2 linked regions of the Alkalihalophilus pseudofirmus genome follow. The protein of the gene in region 1 interacts with the protein of each later gene in a pairwise test. Links are inferred from orthologs where the notes say so. Each region holds a gene or a part of one and is shown in the gene's direction. Other genes may lie near its edges. The genes, in order: grpE and groL.

The links.
Region 2: the proteins of grpE (region 1) and groL interact in binary tests that used the Escherichia coli proteins (3 or more experiments, as listed by UniProt). The link is inferred for Alkalihalophilus pseudofirmus from one-to-one orthologs.

What each region holds. Positions count from the first base shown.
Region 1 is NZ_CP117835.1:1,067,374-1,075,142, forward strand. The notes cover bases 4,937-7,769. They hold grpE (nucleotide exchange factor GrpE), read left to right. Parts: upstream 4,937-5,986; coding sequence 5,987-6,553; downstream 6,554-7,769. Other genes in these bases: hrcA (heat-inducible transcriptional repressor HrcA), read left to right, coding at 4,937-5,846; dnaK (molecular chaperone DnaK), read left to right, coding at 6,606-7,769. Outside these bases: PQ478_RS05495 (stage II sporulation protein P), read left to right, coding at 1-882; PQ478_RS05500 (DUF3679 domain-containing protein), read left to right, coding at 879-1,250; PQ478_RS05505 (hypothetical protein), read right to left, coding at 1,257-1,433; lepA (translation elongation factor 4), read left to right, coding at 1,669-3,489; radical SAM family heme chaperone HemW, read left to right, coding at 3,544-4,689; more of hrcA, read left to right, coding at 4,815-4,936. UniProt on the Escherichia coli protein: Participates actively in the response to hyperosmotic and heat shock by preventing the aggregation of stress-denatured proteins, in association with DnaK and GrpE. It is the nucleotide exchange factor for DnaK and may function as a thermosensor.
Region 2 is NZ_CP117835.1:285,511-296,216, forward strand. The notes cover bases 416-3,283. They hold groL (chaperonin GroEL), read left to right. Parts: upstream 416-963; coding sequence 964-2,604; downstream 2,605-3,283. Other genes in these bases: groES (co-chaperone GroES), read left to right, coding at 593-877; PQ478_RS01610 (CoA-disulfide reductase), read left to right, coding at 3,031-3,283. Also shown: PQ478_RS01595 (CPBP family intramembrane glutamic endopeptidase), read right to left, coding at 1-298; more of PQ478_RS01610, read left to right, coding at 3,284-4,974; PQ478_RS01615 (hypothetical protein), read left to right, coding at 5,412-5,780; PQ478_RS01620 (hypothetical protein), read left to right, coding at 5,818-6,528; PQ478_RS01625 (methyl-accepting chemotaxis protein), read left to right, coding at 6,579-7,745; PQ478_RS01630 (pyridoxal phosphate-dependent decarboxylase family protein), read left to right, coding at 7,847-9,484; PQ478_RS01635 (LysR family transcriptional regulator), read right to left, coding at 9,670-10,509; PQ478_RS01640 (sulfite exporter TauE/SafE family protein), read left to right, coding at 10,700-10,706.

The sequences.
Region 1 (7,769 bases):
GATTATACAAACTTGCCGTTTGAGTCAGCTCCCCCTCTAGAAGTAATAATGGCAGAGCGTGAGGCGACAAAAGAAAGTTTGGCAAAGCTTGAGGAATTAAAGCAGGCAGGAGATAATCTGCAAGGCTCGACAGATGGCAGAAAAGTAGCGCATATTATTCATTCTCATAATACCGAATCTTTTTTACCAGAGCTTAAAACAGACGTAGTAAATGAAGCCTTTCATGGTGAGGTTAATATCACTTTAGTCGGAGAGAAGTTATCTCAAGAACTTGAAAAAAGAGGGATCGGAACAGAAATAGAGGAACGTGATGTGCAAGGTGCTCTAAAAAATAGAGGCTGGCAATACGCACAATCGTATGATGCATCTCGTGAATTTGTAAAAGAAGCCATAGCACAAAATGATGACCTGCAATTTTTCTTTGATCTTCACCGCGATACGCTCTCAAGGGATAAAACGACTGTAACCATAAATGGTGTTGAATATGGACGGACAGTATTTGTAGTAGGCGGGGATCATTCAAATTATGAACATAATCTTAAATTAGCAGAAGAGCTGCATGACATGCTTGAAGAGAAATATCCTGGACTAAGCCGTGGGGTAATTTTAAAAGCAGGCCGAGGTACAAATGGTAAATTTAATCAAGATTTATCGAAACAATCAATGCTGGTTGAATTTGGCGGTGTGCATAACTCACTTGAAGAGGTCTATCGTTCTGCAGAAGCGCTGGCTGATGTGTTTGCTGATTATTATTGGAATGCAGAAGCGGTAGATGGGACAGACGATGTAGAAACAGAAGAAGCGGTGGATGGGACAGACGATGTAGAAACAGAAGAAGCGGTGGATGTAAGCGCAGCAGACGGAGAAGAGGAGGAAAAATGATGATTAAGAAACTGGTTTTTGTGATCATGTTCATACTCGTAACTTTGTTGCTTGGTTCTCTATTTGGCATTCAGCATATGAACGAAGAACTAGGGATCACAAAGCCAGTTCCTCTTGAACTCAAGGAGAGTGAAGCGGCAGGTGTCCCGTCAGAACCTGAGGTAATAAGTGCTAAAAAGGAACAGCCTGTAGATCCTAAAAGTCAATTAGTGGAAAAGCGCCAAAAAGCAGAAGATGTAGGAAGGTTTAACTTTTTTTCTGAGCTTGGCACAGGTGTTGCTGAAGGAGCAAACAGAATAAGCCGGATGGCACTTACCCAAGTGATGACATTTGTTCATGAAGTGTTAAATGGAGAGAGCAGCGAATAATAGCTGCTACTCTCTTTTTTCTTTTATGGGGATATTATCGATACATTCGTCGAAATAGGTGCGGATAAGGTTGTAGCGATCCCGGTTCACACCATCAATGATGTTTGAGAATAATTCTTTAGATCCGATTTCTTGTATGACATCTAATAATCTCATAAGTCGTTCAAATTCTTCTTTTGACAAGGGCTCACCTCTTTAACAAACCTTTTAGTAATAACATATGATAATAAAAAAGACATGCTATAGGGACTTCCCTATTTCTGTAAAATAGATCATTTTAATAGAAAATAAAGATTGTTTTAATAGCAAATAAGTTAAGATTTTAGGCTAACCCTAATCTGTGTATTGAAGACGGTCTAAACGATTGGTATAATGAGAAATAGTGTATATGGCACGATTTAGTAGGAGTGATCAATTTATGAATAACAATGACCGCATAGAGCGCCAGAAGAAAATCCGAAATTTCTCGATCATTGCTCACATTGACCACGGAAAGTCAACGTTAGCTGATCGTATTTTAGAGAAAACAGGCGCCCTGACTGACCGTGAAATGAAAGACCAAACGCTTGATGCAATGGACCTTGAGCGCGAGCGTGGAATTACAATTAAATTAAATGCTGTTCAATTAACCTATACAGCTAAAGACGGCGAAGAATATATTTTCCACTTAATTGATACTCCAGGACATGTAGATTTTACATATGAAGTATCGAGAAGTTTAGCAGCTTGTGAAGGGGCTTTGTTAATTGTTGACTCAGCACAAGGCATTGAAGCGCAAACTCTTGCCAATGTTTATTTGGCCCTTGATAATGATCTTGAGATCTTGCCGGTCATCAATAAAATTGACCTTCCAAGTGCAGAGCCTGAGCGCGTGAAACAAGAGGTAGAGGATGTAATCGGTCTTGATGCATCTGATGCTGTACTTGCATCTGCAAAAAATGGAATTGGAATTGAAGAGATCTTAGAGCAAGTGGTCGAAAAGGTACCTGCACCAACTGGTGACCCGAACGCCCCGCTTAAAGCCTTAATTTTTGATTCTCTATATGATTCATATCGCGGTGTCGTAGCTTATATTCGTATTATTGATGGCACAGTGAAGCCTGGCCAGAAGATTAAAATGATGGCTACAGGAAAAGAATTTGAAGTAACTGAGATTGGGGTATTTACTCCAAAAGCAGAAAAACGTGATGAGCTGACTGTCGGAGATGTAGGATTTTTAACGGCTGCAATTAAAAATGTCGGCGATACGCGTGTCGGTGATACGATTACGAATGCTGTGAACCCGGCATCTGAGCCACTGCCAGGCTACCGTCGCATGAATCCGATGGTATACTGTGGTCTTTACCCAATCGATACAAATGATTACAATGACCTTCGTGAAGCTCTTGAGCGTCTTGAGTTAAATGATGCGTCATTGCAATATGAGCCAGAAACATCTCAGGCGCTAGGTTTTGGTTTCCGCTGCGGATTCTTAGGACTTTTGCACATGGAAATCATTCAAGAGCGTATTGAACGTGAATTTGGTATCTCTCTTATTACTACAGCACCAAGTGTTGTGTACAAGGTTCAGCTGACTAGTGGGGAAGACCTTCAAATTGATAATCCGTCTAATATGCCTGATGCACAAAAGATTGATTATGTGGAAGAGCCTTATGTAAAAGCAAAAGTAATGGTTCCAAATGATTATGTAGGTTCAGTAATGGAGCTTTGCCAAGGTAAACGTGGAATTTTCATTGACATGCAATACTTAGATGAGAACCGTGTACAAATTGTTTATGAAATTCCTTTATCTGAAATTGTCTATGACTTCTTTGATCAATTAAAATCAAATACAAAAGGTTATGCTTCATTTGATTATGAGTTGATCGGCTATAAACAATCTAAGCTGGTTAAAATGGATATCTTGTTAAATAGTGAGAAGGTCGATGCCCTATCGGTTATTGTTCACCGCGATTCAGCTTATGACCGAGGCAAAATCATTGTTGAAAAGTTAAAAGAGTTAATCCCTCGTCAGCAATTTGAAGTGCCTGTTCAAGCTAGTATTGGACAAAAAGTTATTGCAAGATCTACGATTAAAGCGATGCGTAAAAATGTACTTGCTAAATGTTACGGCGGGGATATCTCACGTAAACGTAAGCTTCTTGAGAAGCAAAAAGAAGGTAAGAAGCGAATGAAGTCTGTTGGTAACGTGGAAGTACCGCAAGAAGCCTTCATGGCCGTTCTTCGTATGGATGAATAATACAATGATAACCGCAGGGGTTCCTGCGGTTTTATTGTTAGCAGGAGGAATAATATGAGGACAGCAGCATATATTCACATCCCTTTTTGTGAGCATATTTGTCACTATTGTGATTTTAATAAAGTATTTTTGAAAAACCAGCCGGTCGATGAGTACATTCAAGCACTGCTTCACGAAATGCATATGACGATTAATGAAGCAAAGCCCGATCAGCTTAAAACAATCTATGTCGGCGGTGGAACCCCTACCGCTTTAACGGCTGCTCAGTTACGAACTCTATTTGCCGGAATGCATTCGATCCTTCCTATGGAGCAGATTGAGGAATTTACGGTGGAAGTTAATCCAGATAGCAGTGAAGAAGAAAAGCTTACTGTTATGAAAGAATACGGTGTGAATCGTCTTAGCATCGGAGTGCAGTCCTTTGATCAATCACTATTAGACGCGATCGGCCGAACGCACTCAAGTGATAGTGTGCATGACGCTGTTAAGCGGAGCAGAGAAGCAGGCTTTGATAATCTATCGCTTGACCTAATGTTTGGTCTGCCGCATCAATCGGTCGAACAATTTATTGATACGATTGAAAAAGCAGCTGAATTAGGGGTAGAACATCTATCTGCTTATTCATTGAAAATTGAAGAGAAGACAGTGTTTTTTAATCGTCAGCGCAAGGGGAAATTAAGTTTGCCTCCTGAAGAAGATGAGGTAACAATGTATGAAGAGCTTAGAAAACGTACGAAAGCTCATGGACTCGTACAATATGAAATCTCCAACTTCGCTAAGCCTGGACGTGAGAGTAAGCATAATCTCGTTTATTGGAATAACGATGAATATTATGGTTTCGGTGCTGGGGCTCACGGGTATGTAAATGGCGTTCGCCATCAAAACATTGGTCCTGTGCCAAAGTATATAGAAGCTGTAAATCAAAAAAAGCTACCTTACCTTAATGAACATAAAGTCAGTAAAGTAGAACAAATTGAAGAAGCGATGTTTATGGGCCTGAGAAAGCTTAACGGGGTAGATCTTGACGAGTTATCTAAACGCTACGATAAAGACCTTAACAAGCTCTATCACGATCAAATAAAGGATTTATCTGAGCGAGGGTTGCTAGTTAGTGAGCAAGGTATGCTAAAACTGACAAACGAGGGACTGTTGTTAGCCAATGAAGTATTTGAACAGTTTCTTGCTGTGTTAGAGGATTAGCAAAAAAACCAAACGTTTATTTTAGAAGAAATGTTGTTTTGAAGTTGACAAATCCTGACCTATTTGATAATTTATCATTAGATTTAGCACTCGATCATTGTGAGTGCTAACAGAGGTGATGAGAGATGTTAACAGATAGACAATTGTTAATTCTGCACGCCATAGTTGATGATTATATCCGGTCGGCAGAGCCAGTCGGTTCTCGCAGCATCTCTAAGCGAGAAGATATAACATTTAGTCCAGCGACGATCAGAAATGACATGGCTGACCTAGAGGAACTCGGCTTTTTAGAGAAGCCTCACAGCTCTGCAGGACGTATTCCGTCTCAAAAAGGGTACAGGTATTACGTTGATAACATGCTCATGCCTCATGATCTGACTGAAGATGAGCAAGCTAATATCCGTACGATCTTTTCTGATCGAATGCAGGAGATTGAACAAGTCATTCAACAGTCAGCAAAGCTATTGTCTAATATGACAAGCTATATTTCGATTGTTCTAGGTCCTGAAATGTTTGAAGCTAAGCTTCGCTCGCTTCAGATCATTCCCCTTGCTAAAGGGTCGGCTATCCTTATCTTGGTAACTGACACAGGACATGTAGAAAATCAAACGATCCAGCTGCCAGATACGATTGAGGCTTCTGATATCGAACGAGTGGTAAACATTTTAAATGACCGCTTAATGGGTGTCCCGCTATTTAAGCTTCGTCAAAAATTGAATACAGAAGTGAGCAAAGTGATGCGTGCACATGTCACAAACTATGAACAGATCCTGTCTTCACTTGAACACTCACTTACTAATGAACGTTCAGAAAAAGTCTTCTACAGTGGTAAAACGAATCTTTTATCGCAGCCAGAATTTCGTGACGTTGATAAAGTGAGAATGCTGTTAAACATGCTTGAAGAAGATCAGCTGATGCAGCAGATTCTTCGTGCTCCACATCAAGGAATACAGGTGAAAATAGGGCAGGAAAACAATCTTGAAGCCTTTGATTCATGCAGCATGATTACAGCGACGTATTCGATTGGCGGCAAGCATATGGGAACAATCGGTATCTTAGGACCAACGCGTATGGAATACCGTCGTGTTATCGGAGTGGTAGACTCGGTTTCAAAAGATTTAACAAAGCTTCTAACTAACTTGTATCACGAAAGTTAAAAGTGGTAATATTGTTAGTTGATGGTAAAAATATTGACTGTATATGATTGGTCAAAAAGAAACAGTTGCGAATAACGTAGCGTTTTTTATAAAGAGCCTGCTAAAAGCAGACGACTTGATTTCGGTAGGAGGTGAAACAGATGACTGAAAAAGACACAAACACACTAGAAGATGAACTAAAAGCAGAAGATACTGAGCAAGAAGCAGTTGATACAGATCAAAACGAAGCATCAGCATCTGATGAAACAGAAGTGGTGGAAGCAGAAGAAAATCCCCTTGAAGCACAAGTTGCGGAGTTAAACAATCGTATGCTGCGTGTTCAAGCTGATTATGATAATTTCCGTCGCCGTTCTCGCGAAGAAAAAGAGGCGGCTGCAAAATATCGCTCTCAAGCACTAATTGAAGGTTTACTTCCAGTTGTTGATAATTTTGAGCGTGCCCTTCTCGTTAAGCCTGAATCAGAAGAAGCACAATCTCTTCTAAGCGGTATGGAAATGGTGTACCGTCAATTAAAAGATACACTTAAAAATGAAGGTGTTGAAGTAATTGAAACAACGGGACAATCGTTTGATCCGCACTTGCATCAAGCAGTAATGCAGGTAAGTGAAGACGGGTTTGAATCAAATCAAATCGTGGAAGAATTACAAAAGGGTTATAAATTAAAGGATCGCGTCTTAAGACCTTCTATGGTCAAAGTAAACGCGTAATCCTTACATAGATCTATATAAATTAAACGATTGAAACTAGGAGGCATATAAAATGAGTAAAATTATTGGAATTGACCTTGGTACAACTAACTCATGTGTGGCAGTAATGGAAGGCGGGGAAGCAACAGTTATCCCTAATCCAGAAGGTAACCGTACAACTCCTTCTGTTGTGGCATTCAAAGACGGTGAGCGTCAAGTAGGGGAAGTAGCGAAGCGTCAAGCAATCACTAACCCTAACACAATTATGTCAATTAAGCGTCATATCGGAACAGATTATAAAGAAACAATCGATGGTAAAGAGTATTCTCCACAAGAGATTTCTGCAATCATCCTTCAAAAATTAAAGTCTGATGCAGAAGCATACCTTGGCGAGAAAGTAACAAAAGCTGTTATTACAGTTCCTGCTTACTTCAATGATTCACAACGTCAAGCGACAAAAGATGCTGGTAAAATTGCTGGTCTTGAAGTAGAGCGTATTGTCAACGAGCCAACGGCAGCTGCACTTGCATATGGTCTTGAAAAAGAAGAAGATCAAACAATTCTTGTTTATGACCTTGGCGGCGGTACGTTTGACGTGTCAATCCTTGAGCTTGGAGAAGGTTTCTTCGAAGTTAAAGCAACTTCTGGTGACAACAAGCTTGGTGGAGATGACTTTGATGAGGTGATCATCAATCACCTTGTAGACCAATTTAAAAAAGACAACGGAATTGATCTTTCTCAAGATAAAATGGCTATGCAACGTCTAAAAGACGCAGCTGAAAAAGCTAAAAAAGATCTTTCTGGTGTAACGCAAACACAAATTTCATTACCATTCATTACAGCAGATGCTACAGGTCCTAAGCACTTAGAGTTAAGCCTGAGCCGTGCTAAATTTGAAGAATTATCTTCTGATCTTGTAGAGCGTACATTAGGCCCGACTCGCCGTGCGATGCAAGATGCTGGTCTATCTGCAAGCGAGATTGACAAGATCGTTCTAGTTGGTGGATCTACTCGTATTCCTGCAGTACAAGAAGCAATCAAGAAATTAACTGGTAAAGACCCTCATAAAGGAGTTAATCCAGATGAAGTAGTAGCTCTTGGTGCTGCTGTACAAGCTGGTGTATTAACTGGAGATGTAAAAGACGTTGTATTACTTGACGTTACTCCATTATCACTTGGTATTGAGACAATGGGCGGAGTGTTCACAAAATTAATCGACCGTAACACAACGATTCCT
Region 2 (10,706 bases), 790 kb from region 1 along the record:
CATACATTTCAATTAAGGCAGCTGCATATTGAGCGCCAAACACCATAAATACACCGATGATTGCCCATCTAACTGCCTCACCCCGAGAGGAGCGGCCGCGCATTTGATGTCTTTCACGCATATCTGGGACGAGAAGGAATAAAATAATCATTAGCCCGACTGTGAAACTGAAAATACTCCATATCCCCGGTATGCGGTCAACGGCGATATCAAACTGAAGTAACAGCAGGGTTCCTGGGATCGCTGAGAGCTGCATCAGTACATATGTAATAAGAATCCACCAATAACGAATGTTCAATTTGCTAACTCCTTTATTAAGAAATAGTCAATTTTCTTTAATTCATTTATTTTACCATAGGTTATTTAGAAAGGCAGGAGGAATGCCTCGTTTAAGAGCGAATAGTTAGTAGTGCTATTTATTGTATGCGGCTATTGCGCTATCTAACAGGCCTGGTTAAGAAAAATCAAAAAAAGTATAGTAAAGGGCTTGCAAAACGAGAGTGTAATGATTATTATAATAATTGTGTTAGCACTCATGATGAGTGAGTGCTAATAAAGAATATTACATAGGTCTTGAAGGAGGGTGTTTTCCTTGTTAAAGCCATTAGGTGATCGTATTATTATCGAGTTAGTCGAATCTGAGGAAAAAACAGCGAGCGGGATTGTATTACCTGACTCTGCAAAAGAAAAGCCGCAAGAAGGTAAGGTTGTAGCTGTTGGAACAGGCCGTGTAACTGATAACGGAGAGCGCATCGCACTTGACGTTAAAGAAGGCGATTCTATCATTTTCTCTAAATATGCGGGAACAGAAGTGAAGTACGGCGGAGTTGAATACTTGATCCTTCGTGAAAGTGACGTACTAGCTATCATCGGTTAATACATTTAAGTAATTAATCCATTGAAGTTAACCATTAAACAAAAGCGAATTTGACTATATACACTATTTTCTAGGAGGTCGAAATCATGGCTAAGGATATTAAATTTAGCGAAGAAGCACGTCGTTCGATGCTGCGCGGTGTAGATGCCCTTGCAAATGCAGTAAAAGTAACCCTTGGACCAAAAGGTCGTAATGTTGTTTTAGAGAAGAAGTTTGGTTCTCCGTTAATCACTAACGATGGTGTGACGATTGCAAAGGAAATTGAACTTGAAGATGCATTCGAAAACATGGGTGCTAAGCTTGTTGCTGAAGTAGCAAGCAAAACAAACGACATCGCTGGTGACGGTACAACAACTGCAACAGTACTTGCACAAGCTATGATTCGTGAAGGACTTAAAAACGTAACATCTGGTGCAAACCCGATGGTTATCCGTAAAGGAATCGAAAAAGCAACAGCAGCTGCTGTGACAGAGCTTAAAAACATTGCTAAACCAATCGAAGGTAAAGAGTCTATTGCACAAGTTGCTGCAATCTCTTCTGCTGATGAGGAAGTTGGCCAAATCATTGCTGAGGCAATGGAGCGCGTTGGTAACGACGGCGTTATCACAATCGAAGAATCTAAAGGTTTCTCTACTGAGCTAGAAGTAGTAGAAGGTATGCAGTTCGACCGCGGATATGCTTCACCTTATATGGTAACTGATTCTGATAAAATGGAAGCAGTTCTAGATAACCCTTACGTTCTAATCACAGACAAGAAGATCGCGAACATTCAAGAGGTACTTCCAGTTCTTGAGCAAGTTGTACAACAAGGCAAGCCGATCCTTATCATCGCTGAAGATGTTGAAGGTGAAGCTCTTGCTACCCTAGTTGTGAACAAACTTCGCGGAACATTTAATGCAGTAGCTGTTAAAGCTCCTGGATTCGGTGACCGTCGTAAAGCTATGCTTGAAGACATCGCTACATTAACAGGCGGAGAAGTGATTACAGAAGATCTAGGTCTAGACCTTAAGTCTGCGAACATCACTCAACTTGGCCGTGCTAGTAAAGTAGTTGTAACAAAAGAAAATACAACAATCGTTGAAGGTGCAGGCGAAGCAGATCAAATCGCAGCTCGCGTAAACCAAATCAAAGGTCAATTAGAAGAAACAACTTCTGACTTTGATAAAGAAAAGCTTCAAGAGCGTCTTGCTAAATTAGCTGGCGGTGTAGCTGTTCTTAAAGTTGGTGCTGCAACAGAAACTGAAATGAAAGAACGCAAACTTCGCATTGAAGATGCTCTTAACTCAACTCGTGCAGCAGTGGAAGAAGGTATCGTAGCTGGTGGTGGTACAGCACTTATCAATGTAATTAAAGCAGTTGAAGCTGTATCTGCTGATGGAGACGAAGCAACTGGTGTGAACATCGTACTTCGTGCTCTAGAAGAGCCAGTTCGTCAAATTGCACACAATGCAGGTCTTGAAGGTTCTGTTATTGTTGAGCGTCTTAAGTCACAAGATGTTGGCTTTGGATTCAACGCAGCAACTGGCGAGTGGGTAAACATGGTCGAAACAGGTATTGTTGACCCAACAAAAGTAACTCGTTCAGCTCTACAACACGCTGCTTCAGTATCAGCTATGTTCTTAACAACAGAAGCTGTAATCGCTGATAAGCCTGAGGAAAACGAAGGCGGCGGCATGCCTGACATGGGCGGCATGGGCGGAATGGGTGGAATGGGCGGCATGATGTAATAAGAAAAGCCGAAGCGACTGCTCAGAAACGCAGGAATCTGGAGCAACTGACAAGTGGCGTTCTTTGCCACGTAGGAGGGTGTGAAGAGTCCGGAGTTTCTAGGAGTGAAGGCTAGACATCTGCCCATCAAACCCTTGATAGATAAGGTTTTGACATAAAGTGAAAAGAAGCTTCTCATAAGTTGAACAAACTTATGGGGAGCTTTTTTGTTTGTAAATCTACGGCTTTCAGAGCATATAAGCCTCACAAGCGATTTTATCTCCAAGGGTAAGATTGTGAATTAAATGTGAAATGTTTCACAAAATCCTCCAAATTAGTAGCACCTCGGGTATAATGAACGCATAAGATACCTTATAGGGTATAGGGTGTATTCATATTAAAGTTGTTCAATGGTAATTTAAAATATCTCTTTTGGAGGGGATCAAATGAGTACTAAAGTAATCATTGTAGGTGGAGTAGCGGGCGGTGCAACAGCGGCAGCAAGATTAAGAAGGATTAGTGAAGATGTGGAAATTATTCTAGTTGAACGTGGTGAGCATATTTCATTTGCTAATTGCGGGCTGCCTTACTATATTGGCGAAACCATTAAAGAACGAAGCAAATTACTCGTTCAGACCGTTAAAGGCATGTCAAAACGTTTTAATCTTGATATTAGAAATTTAAGTGAAGTGCTGAGCATTGATCCACAAAATAATAAATTGACAATCAAGAACCTAAGAAACGGTGAAGAGTACGAAGAAACGTATGACAAGTTATTATTATCCCCTGGAGCAAGGCCGATGGTTCCGCCGATTCTAGGATTAAGTGAAAATATGTCTGCTTTTACCTTAAGAAACATACCTGATACTGATAAAATCAAAACCTATGTGGATTCCAACAAACCTAAGAAAGCCGTTGTAATTGGCGGAGGATTTATCGGAATTGAAATGGCGGAAAACCTGGTTGATCGAGGAATAGACGTGACACTTGTTGAGATGGCTAAACAAATCATGGCCCCAATCGATGTTGAGATGGCAAGCATCTTACACACTCATTTAAAAGAGAAAGGTGTACATTTAGTACTGGAAAACGGAGTGCAGGCTTTTACAGAACAGGGCAAAAAAGTGCTTCTTTCTGATGGAACTGAAATAGAAACAGATATGACGATTCTTTCAATCGGCGTCAGACCAGAAAATGAATTGGCTAAATCAGCAGGACTAGAGCTTGGAGAACGCGGGGGCATCATTGTAAATGAATACCTGCAAACTTCCAAAGAGGACATCTATGCCGTGGGGGATGCAATTGAAGTTGTTGATTATATCAATGGCAAAAAAGCAATGATTCCTCTTGCAGGACCTGCTAACCGTCAAGGTCGAATTGCGGCCAATAATATGATGGGAAAAAAGGAAAAGTATCAAGGGACGATGGGTACTTCTATAGCTAAGGTATTTGACTTGACTGTTGCAGCAACCGGAAACAACGAAAAGACATTAAAGCATCTCGGCATTACTTATGAAGTGGTTCATATTCATCCAAGCTCTCATGCTGGTTACTATCCAGGGGCTGCACCTATTGCTTTAAAACTCATTTTTGATAAAAGTACCGGAAAAATATTTGGAGCACAAGCGGTGGGGGCAGATGGCGTGGACAAGAGAATAGACGTTATCGCAACAGCTATCAAAGGTGAACTAACAGTAGAGGATCTAACAAATCTAGAGTTATCCTATGCACCGCCATTTTCCTCAGCAAAAGATCCTGTCAACATGGCCGGTTATGTGGCTTCTAATATTATGGACGGTGAATTGGAGCATATTCAGTGGCATGAAGTCGATCAAATCGTTTCAGATGGTGGAGTATTAATTGATGTTCGCGAACCAATGGAACGTGAATTCGGCTTCATTAAAGGCTCTACTAATATCCCATTAAATGATCTAAGAGACCGATTGTCAGAACTGCCAAAGGATCAGACGATCTATGTCAGCTGTCAGGTTGGTTTAAGAGGATACCTAGCTAGCCAGATTCTTAAAAACAGGGGATATAAAGTGAAGAATGTTGATGGCGGCTGGAAAACCTACTCTTCTGTTTTAGGAGGAAACCTTGCTATAGATGGTAAAACTACTACCAATGACCGTAGAGATACTGAAATGAAAAGTACAATAGAAATAAAGGTTGATAGGGTTGTAGATGTCAGAGGGTTAACATGTCCAATGCCAATCATTGAACTTAAAAAAGGCATTGAATCATTGGATAACGGTCAAGTGTTAGAGCTTCATGTAACAGACAAAGGAGCTTTAAACGACCTGCCCACATGGAGTGAAAAAGCTGGTCATACCCTTTTGAAAACTGTTCAAGAAGGGAAGATCATTAAATTCTGGATAGAGAAGAAATAAATGTTTTGTAAGAATTGATAACAATATTATTTAAGCATGCTCAAGATAGGGGCATGCTTTTTTAAGTGGAGAAAATGGAGTATTATCTCCTTATGTAAATCAATAGTCCTGTACTTTAATGTCTATTTTAAATTAAAAAAATACATAATTCGACAATATCTAATTCTTTTGTGCTATAATGACGTTTGTGTCATTGTGAATTTAGAACCAGTAATTAAATAGGATAAAGGCAAACTTATCGAAAGGTAAGGACGCAAAGCTACGAGTCTAACATCCTCTTGGGTCATGATAGTCGGGTTGCCAAAAATGATATATGAATGGAACGATTATTTGGCTATCCCTATTTACGTCTAGGGATAGCTTTTCTTTTTGTATCTAGTGAAATAAGTGAAGGTCATTAATGAAAATAACATTCCATAGGAAGAAGGCGATAAGAGATGATAGTAGTTAATAAAAGAAAGTACAAAATGGCCATTGATGAGAATGAAAAAGAAATTCAAGTTCAAGTGCATGGATTAATGAGAGAAGAAGATGTAGAAGGATATATGATCGATTTGCAGGAAACCATCGATAAAGTATCAAGACCACATTATACATTTGTTGTCGATGCCACACACCAAACACCTGTCCCATCAAAAGTTGTCCCGCAACTAGAGCAAACGATGCAATTTTATTCTAGTTTAGGCTTTAAAGATATTCTTGTTGTAAAGCCTGCCTCTAAAATTGCTCAAGTTCAAATAAGGAATGCTCTTCAGAGAATTAACTTCTCAGGTACATTTGTTGAGCGAGTATCTCATTCGTTTTAAACGAGGTTCATTTAATAATTTGAAAGGAAGTTAAGGCGTGCAAAAAACATTAGAACGATATTCATATGAAATTATAACAAGCGAACAATCTACTCTAATAGAAAAAGCAGCTGAATGTCTAGCCCGCTCATTTATAGGGGTGAATGTTTCAGGTAAATGGGTTCAGGAACCTATGGTAGGTCAATTAGATATACGTTATGAAGATTTCTACGATTTCACCAAAGATTATTTAGTCAGTACAGTGGACCAGGGTTATTGCGTCATAGCTAAAGATCAAAATCAGAATGTGGTGGGTGTATTAGCAGGAGATACAAATGCGCCAGTCATATTTGGAGAAGATCTATTTGAAGGGTCGTTTTCCGATATGAATGTCATTCTCCATGTTTTAGAAGAGATAGATCAACGATTCATAGATGATTATAAAAAGAGAAGCGGAAAAGAAATAGAAGATGGTGAGTTTTTGCATTTATTCATGTTGGGTTTAACAGCTGAACATGACCGTCATGAAGTAATTCAACAATTAGGCAATGAGTTAATAACTAAGGCAGCTTCACAGGGATTGAAGGCAGTTATAGGTGAAGCGACAAACCCAAAATCGATACGTGTAATGGAAAAATATCATCAAATGGAGAAGTATACAGATATAGGTGGGCATTACATTGTACATAAATATAAAGAAAATAACAGGTTAAGTGGAATTGATGAGAGTATAGCTGATGGGACCTATTTCCTTATCAGAGAACTTTAAAAGGGTTCATTTCGAATTAAAATAAAATAAAAAGTAGGGGATTCATTCTTATGGAAGTTATACTGCTTGGTATTATTATCGTTTTATTAGGCACTACAGTGTATTTTGCTTACCGTTATTTTTCCCTAAAGCATAATCCGCGCATTAATAAAGAAATCATAAATGGAATAAGAGAACTTTCTGCAGGGAATATGAAAAGCAAAGTGGAAGAGAAAAGCGCTGATTATACTGTATACAATCAACTAATCGAATTTTTACATCGTGTAAAGGAAAGTTACTCTTCCTTATCAAGCAATGTTTATCAAAAAGGAGAAAATTTAGCTAAGGTCGGGGAGTCTGCTATTGAGAAAGCGGACATTGTAAGAGCCGCAATTGATGAGGTAGGAAGAGGCTTAGAGAAACAGTTAGTAGCTACAGAAGAAAGCGCCATGTCTATGGAAGAGATGACACAGGCGATTGAAGATCTTTCAAATAGATCAAATGAAATTTCAGATCGATCAACTGCCACTTTAGAATTAACACAAGATGGAAATGAGAGATTAAAGGACTCTTTGGAAAAAATGGAGCAGTTTAATCAAACCATTAACCAAACATTTGATGGCATCAATAAACTTAGCGAAAAATCACATGAAATCGGTTCTATTGTAAAAGTGATTACAGGAATTTCAGAACAAATAAATTTGCTTGCCTTAAATGCCTCCATTGAAGCAGCTCGAGCGGGAGAACACGGCAGAGGATTTGCGGTTGTAGCTGATGAGGTTCGGAAGTTGGCTGAACAATCACGTCAATCTTCTTCTGAAGTATCTAACATAGTTAAAAACATACAAGCAGAAACCGAGGATGTTGTTAAATCAATGAAGCAAGGAACTGATGAGTTTAAAGATACAAACATGGCGATCGGAGAAGTGGGAGCTATGTTTGAAAAGATTCTATCTACGACAAAGATTATTGCTGAGAATAATGTTAATTCCTCTGCAAGTACAGAAGAAATAACGGCAGCTTCTCAGCAAATTATGTCAACTATGGTCGAGATCGCTTCAATCTCAAGAGAATCAGTTGAAATGTTCGAGGAACTAATAGAAATTAGTGATGATGAACAACGTATCATTCAAATATTAGTCCAGGAAGCAGAAACACTGTTAGAGGCTGAAAATGGCTCTAACCAAGTATTGTCATCATGGGCCCCTCGTAATGAAACAGAAAAAGTGACAGCATAACAAAAAATCAATAATACAGCATAAGAATAGGGATGCTTCTCATAGGTTAATTAAACTTGTGTGAAGCTTCTTTTTGTGATAGACATCAAGGAGGTAAAGTAATGAACGAGTTACAAAAGCTGTACCCGAGCATGGACGGTAATAATGTTCAAAGAGAAGAATTATTATCTTATTTTAAAACAGTAATAACAAAGGTAGATGAATTAAAGGATCCTAATAAACTAACGTTAGGAGAAATGCCCGAGTACACGGCAGATTATTATAATCGTATAATTCATCAGGCAGACATCCCGAAAACGGGTACGCCTATGGATGAAGTGATTGTAAAGCTTCTTAAATTGGTAGAGGGACATAGGTATGTCAACCGAAACTACGTTGCTAATGCAGCGCCCCTTCCGAATATTGCGAGTGTCATTGGGAATTTAATTATGGTCCTTGTTAATGGAAATAATCTTTGGGATGTAGAGGGACCTGCAGCAGCAGCGGCAGAAGTCGAGATCACCAGTATGCTTTCAAAACTAATCGGATACGATGAAAATCTAAGTTCTGGCTATACAACCTGGGGAGGGCAAGGGGCTGTCTTTAACTCTTTACGACTTGCTATTGCAAGGTACTCACCGATCTCTAATCAAAAGGGGGTGCCTGACAATCTGTATTGCTTTTGCTCAGAGCTTTCCCATTACAGCTTGTTTAAATCAGTAGAAGCAACTGGAATAGGAGTAGAAAACATGATTCGTGTGAAGGTGAATCGTGATCATTCTATGAATTTAGAAGACTTTAAAGAGAAAATGGAGCATGTTATTGAAAAAGGCGGTGTTCCATTATATGTTCTTGCCACAATGGGAACAACCGATACGTTTGGGATTGATGACATGGAGGGGATTAAGAGGATAGCTGAAGAGTTAGAAGTTAAGCACTGCTTGAGTCCTGTCTATATCCATGCAGACTCAGCTATGGGAGGTATGTATACCTTCTTTAATGATTATGACTTCAAAAGCAACCATCTTAAACTAGAAGAACCTGTTATACAGGTGTTAAAGTCCTATCAACAAAAGTTTCAACAGATCAAGCTTGCAGATAGTATGGTTTTTGATTTCCACAAGCTTGGCCAAACACCATATATCACGAGCTTATTCTTAGTGAAAAATAGAGAACACTTAAAATATGTTGATTTAGATGAGGAAGAAACGCCGTACGTTGGGAATCGTGGGTATGGAAACTACCATACTGGCTACACAATCGAATGCTCACGAATGGGAAGTTCTCTGGCAATCTACGCGTCGTTATTGGCATTTGGTATGGAAGGTTATCAAGAACTTTTGGCTAATTATATTCGCGTCAATATGAAGTTTAGAGAAAGGTTAATAGAAGAAATTTCAAGTGTAGTAATTACAAATGAAAAGTCCCCGGTTACAACCTTTCGCTTTTATCCTGAGAAGACAAAATGGAATGATGAATGGAGGGGGAGTTTAACTGTTGAAGAGATAATGGAGATCAATCAATTTAATGACGAGCTGGCAGAAGTGATGAGCGTCTACCGAGATACTGTCTTTTTTGGGAACACAAAGAAACAATGTCTAGTAGAAGCATTAAATACAGACAAACGCGTACCGGTATATGCACATAAATTTTTTAGCATCTCGCCCTACACGACGATAGATGAGGTTAACCGTTATGTTGAATTTTTAAAAGAACACCTAGAAATGTTTCAAAAAACAAAAATGATGTGTGTCAATTAACTGTGGATGGTAGAGAGTTCTTACTGTGCTGTTTTGTAATGAATTTATAAATGAAATAAAAAGGTACCTATCTTTCAAAAAGGATTTCTTGGAGTTCACCCTTCTCCTAAGAAATCCTTTTCTAGTTTGAATAATGATTTAAAAGAGAGGTTTCACCTTCTAGGTTCCTCCCTCCACCTCAGCGTCTACGTAATACTCTGCAGGAGGTCACACAGCTCCTTTAAAATAGGGGTGTGCACATGTTCTTCTTCGTAGACAGCATAAAATGGCCGGTAGATCACATGCAGATTGAGTGGTACGAGCTTTCCTTCTGATACTTCTTCTTTCACCATCGAATGAGAGAGAAAGGCAATGCCGAGACCTCTAATAGCCAGCTGCTTAATTAAATAATGACTGCTTGCTTCAATAATTTCGCTAGGTTCAATTCTCTCAGATAAAAGAAATTGATCGGCATATTCTCTCGTTCCAGAACCTTTTTCCCGCAATAGAAGGGGGGAAGTGGCAAGCGGCATCCGTTGCTTAGCATAGAATCTAAGTTCATCCCGGCTGACTACTTCGACATGAAAAGGTCCAAGTCCGCTTGTTCCTTCTACCAAGGCAAGGTCAAGCTTATGTTGCTCGAGTCCTTCAACGATTTGTTCGTGATTGTGAATCATTAACTGCAGACGAATTTGGGGATAGAGGACTCTGATTTTCTTTACGAAATCAGGCAGGATGACATCACTCACTGTATTTGTTGCTCCAATTCTAAGCGAAACCTCTTCCTTCTTTTCTTTCACCTGTTCAATGGATCTGCTTATCTCAAGCATCTTTTTTCCTTGTTCAAAAACTTCCTGCCCAGCACTTGTCAGCGTGAATGATCGATTGGTGAGGGACCGTTCAATAAGTTTTACACCTAGGTAATCTTCTAATTTCTTAATGTGAATACTGATTGTTGGCTGAGAAAGATTCAAGTATTCACTCGTCTTTGTGAAATGTTGAAAATGAACAAGAGTTACGTAACTTCGAATCCAATCAAGCTGCAAGGTAATCACTCCATTATGAATTGTAATGATATGCATTGTTATTATTTATTTCTATTATAAAGTAATTCGAGTTACAATCAAAATAAGAACGGAAGGATGAAGCAACAGGTAATCGGTATGGGCTCTTATATACCATATAGGGTAATTGTCGGGCGCAGTTAAATAAAATTTTAGATAAGAAGGTGTAAGTATGGAAG